DNA from 2 places in the Bacillus sp. LR_5 genome. Region 1 is predicted to be linked to the other one. Evidence: riboswitches for the same ligand, from Rfam matches in the RefSeq annotation. Region 1 holds a riboswitch; the other holds the start of a gene.
What was found. A riboswitch is a leader RNA that binds a small molecule or an ion and turns the genes downstream of it on or off. The one in region 1 is predicted to bind S-adenosylmethionine.
Positions count from the first base shown of each region.

Region 1 (2,204 bases):
GAGAATCGTATCTTCTCCGTCGGTTAAAAAGTAACCGAAGTCAGTTTGGTGATCTATACTCAAGGTTAATTGCTGCCCTGGTCTCATGCTATCGTCCTTCCTGTTCCGCTTATTTTTCTGCGGATTCTGTTAACATTTTTTCCAATCATCACAAATTGATTCTTTGTTCTGTTGGAAGTTTCTCTTTATTCTACTATAATCAACACATAAGTTAAATGTTATGGAGGTTTTCATATGGCAAAAGAAAGTTCATTTGATATTGTATCAAAGGTGGAATTGCCCGAAGTGCAAAATGCGATTCAAATCGCACTGAAAGAAATCAGCACACGCTATGACTTTAAAGGAAGCAAAAGCGACATTTCTTTAGATAAAGAGGAGCTTGTCCTCGTTTCTGATGACGAATTTAAATTAAGCCAGCTGAAAGATGTACTGGTCAGTAAATTAATTAAACGAAACGTGCCGACAAAAAACATTGATTACGGCAAGGTTGAAAGCGCGTCAGGCGGAACAGTGCGCCAGCGTGCAAAACTTGTTCAAGGCATTGACAAGGACAACGCCAAAAAAATCAATACCATCATCAAAAACTCCGGACTGAAAATAAAGTCTCAAGTGCAGGATGATCAAGTGCGCGTCACCGGAAAAAACAAGGATGACCTGCAGCAGATTATCACAGCAGTGCGGGGCGCGGATCTGCCAATTGACGTTCAATTTATAAATTTCAGATAAATTTTCTGAATCCTATTGATTATTGTCTTTATTTTCGGTAAATTTGGAGAAAGGGAAAATGCCAGGCATCTTTAGGGCACTTCCTGAACACGAAAATTTTATATCCGTTCTTATCAAGAGAAGCAGAGGGACTGGCCCGACGAAGCTTCAGCAACCGGTGTAATGGCGATCAGCCATGACCAAGGTGCTAAATCCAGCAAGCTCAAACAGCTTGGAAGATAAGAAGAGACAAAATCACTGACAAAGTCTTCTTCTTAAGAGGACTTTTTTTATTTCTCTTTTTTCCTTGCTGAATGTGAATAAAGGAGGCAAACAATGGGACTTTTAGAAGATTTGCAAAAACAGGTGTTAATTGGCGACGGCGCCATGGGGACGCTCCTCTACTCCTATGGCATTGACAGGTGCTTTGAGGAGCTCAACATTTCAAAGCCGGAGGAAATTCAGCGCATACATAAAGCGTACGTTGAGGCTGGAGCCAACATCATTCAAACAAATACGTACGGGGCCAATTATATTAAATTATCCAGACACGGGCTTGAGGATGACATCAAAAAAATGAATCAGGAGGCGGTAAAAATCGCGCGGGCTTCAGCAGGCGATGCGTACGTGCTGGGGACGATGGGCGGCATCCGTACCTTTAATAAAAACGCGTACAGCCTTGACGAAATCAAACGCAGCTTTCGCGAGCAGCTGTACCTGCTGCTGCATGAAGAGCCAGATGGCTTGCTGTTAGAAACGTATTATGATTTGGAAGAAGCACGTGAAGTGCTAAAAATCGCGCGCAAAGAGACTGGCCTTCCGATTATGCTGAATGTCTCCATGCATGAGCAAGGCGTACTGCAGGACGGAACACCGCTTTCTGAAGCATTGCGATCGATCGCGGATCTCGGAGCTGATATCGTCGGCATTAACTGCCGGCTCGGTCCTTATCACATGATTGAAGCGCTTAGCGAAGTGCCGATTTTTGATGACGTGTTCTTATCAGTTTATCCGAACAGCAGTCTTCCCTCGCTTGAAGAAGGCCGGCTCGTCTATGAAACAGACGACACGTATTTTCAAAACAGCGCGTCAGAATTCCGCAAGCAAGGCGCGCGGATTATCGGCGGTTGCTGCGGCACCACGCCGAATCACATCCAGGCGATGGCAGAAGCGGTTGGCGGGCTTGCTCCGATTACGGAAAAAGAAGTCAAAACCCGGGCGAAGGAATTCATTTCTGTTCAGCATGAGCGGACAGAACCCGGCCTGAATGAGATCGCAGCGGAAAAACGCTCCATTATCGTAGAGCTGGACCCGCCGAAAAAATTGAGTTTCGACAAATTTCTGTCTGCTGCTGCTGAATTAAAAGAAGCGGGAATCGACGCCCTGACCCTCGCTGACAATTCCCTGGCTACTCCGCGGATCAGCAATGTTGCCTGCGGCGCCCTTGTGAAGCAACAGCTCGATATGCGCTCTCTTGTCCATATTACATGCCGTGACCG
Region 1 covers NZ_JAVAXX010000006.1:18,366-20,569, forward strand. Annotated here, with positions in the region: partial or broken gene RAC86_RS02595 (CvfB family protein) at 1-136, opposite strand, end outside; gene RAC86_RS02600 (YajQ family cyclic di-GMP-binding protein) at 235-726, shown strand; SAM riboswitch class I at 834-951, shown strand; gene RAC86_RS02605 (bifunctional homocysteine S-methyltransferase/methylenetetrahydrofolate reductase) at 1,042-2,204, shown strand, end outside.

Region 2 (2,204 bases), on a different contig from region 1:
ATACAGTGTCGGAATATTAAGAGTTTTTCCAACCTTCCACTTTTTGAGGGCTTCGTTCAGGATCGTCACGTGATGATCTTCTACTTCAAAGGTTGCTCCAGCGAGATGCGGTGTTGCCAGAACATTAGGCAATGAAATGTATTCGTAATCTGATTCCTCTGGAGGTTCATGATAAAAAACGTCTAAAATCGCTCCTCTGATTTTATGTTCTTTTAATACAGATAAAAGATCTTCACGGTTTACCACAACTGCTCTTGAAGTATTGACGAAAATCGCACTCTCTTTCATCAGATCAAAATACTTCCGATCAATAAGTCTCAGTGTTTTCTCAGTACGAGGCAGATGGACAGAAACGATATCACTGTCTGAAAACACCGTTTTGAGAGATACTTTTTCATACAGCGGATGATCGTCTTGTACGTATGGATCGTAATACTTTACTTTACAGTCAAACGCTGTCAGCAGTTTTGCAATCCTTTGACCAACCGCGCCGAACCCAACCATGCCGACCGTTTTTCCCGTTAATTCGTTCCCTTTAAATTTGACATAAGCCTGCAAGTAATCGCTGTCCCATTTTCCATCCTTCAGCCATTGATTAGAGGAGCTGGTATGGCGGAGAAAGGAAATCACATTACCGATAAACATTTCAGCAACCGCTTGTGCATTCCGCCCGGGTGTATAGAAAACGGGTATACCTCTTTTTGATGCTGCGGCCACATCCACATTGGATGGCATTCCTCTGCACACGCCCACAAATGAAAGTTCTGGAACAGATGCAAATACGCTGTCTGTTACTTGATCAAGCTCAGTAATCAAGCCTGTCGCATTTGTTGCTTTTAGCAGCTGAATGAGTTCATCTTCCCGATATGCCCGGCCTTGTTCCTTCCAAGATTGATAAGTAACTGAGCCAAACATGTTTTCAAGCTCTTTTCGTCCTTCTTCGTTGTACGGTGCCGTAACCAAAACCGTCATGGTGCAAAACATCCTTTTCATCATATTTTTTCATAAAAAAATCTCTTTCCGAAGATGGAAAGAGATTCATGTATAAGCGTGCCCTGTTTACAGACAGACGCCGGTATAAACCTTGCTTTCCTATCTTTCAAGCTGACGCTTGCTGGAATTGGCACAATAATGTTGCCGAGGTTTCATAGGGCCAGTCCCTCCACCTCTCTGGATAGAAAATGTTGAGTATGTAATTTTCAGAATGAAGAATACGTTTATCATAAAGAAGTCTCAGATTGATGTCAATCTCTTTTTTTCAGAATTGACGTTATCATCCGAAATGTTATAATTCTTACAAAATATCTAACTAGAGAGAGGAACTGGGCCATGAAATCTTTTGCCACACAACAAAACGGCATTTTTAAATCCGTTTGCTCGCTTGACTGCCCGGATCAGTGCGGATTGTTAATACATAAAAAAGACGGAAAAATTGTGAAAGTCCAAGGTGATCCTGATCATCCTGTCACAGCCGGGAACATATGCAACAAAGTCCGAAACATGACGGAGCGCATCTATGATGAAAAGCGGCTGACTACACCGCTTAAACGGACAGGTGCGAAAGGCCAAGCGATATTCGAACCGATTTCTTGGGAAGAGGCAATCGATACCATTACCTCCCGCTGGAAACAGCTGATTGATGAAGAAGGAGCTGAAAGCATACTTCCGTACAGCTTTTACGGAAATATGGGGAAATTAACAGCTGAAGGTATGGACCGCCGCTTCTTTTACCGCATGGGTTCGAGCCAGCTCGAAAGGACGATTTGCAGCAAAGCAGGATCAGAGGGCTATAAATATACAATGGGTATAAGTGCGGGAATTGATCCTGAGGAAACCATTCATACGAAACTATTTATTTTTTGGGGAATCAACGCGGTCAGTACAAATATGCACCAAATTACTATCGCCCAAAAAGCACGAAAACAAGGTGCAAAAATTGTCGTGATTGATGTTCATAAAAACCAGACAGGACGTCTTGCAGATTGGTTTATTCCCATAAAACCCGGAACCGACAGCGCACTTGCTCTTGGCATCATGCACATCTTATTTAAAGAAAACCTTCATGATGAAGCATTTCTGTCTGAATACACGGTCGGCTATGAAGAGCTCCGTGAACACGTGAAACAGTATGATCCGGAAAAGGTATCACTGATCACCGGTGTCAGCACCGAAGATATGTATCAGCTGGCAAGAATGTACGGCGA
Region 2 covers NZ_JAVAXX010000061.1:9,309-11,512, forward strand. Annotated here, with positions in the region: gene RAC86_RS14750 (2-hydroxyacid dehydrogenase) at 1-996, opposite strand, end outside; SAM riboswitch class I at 1,090-1,181, opposite strand; gene RAC86_RS14755 (molybdopterin oxidoreductase family protein) at 1,330-2,204, shown strand, end outside.
Region 2: linked by a shared signal. The riboswitch ahead of RAC86_RS14750 (2-hydroxyacid dehydrogenase) and the one ahead of RAC86_RS02605 (bifunctional homocysteine S-methyltransferase/methylenetetrahydrofolate reductase) in region 1 are both predicted to bind S-adenosylmethionine.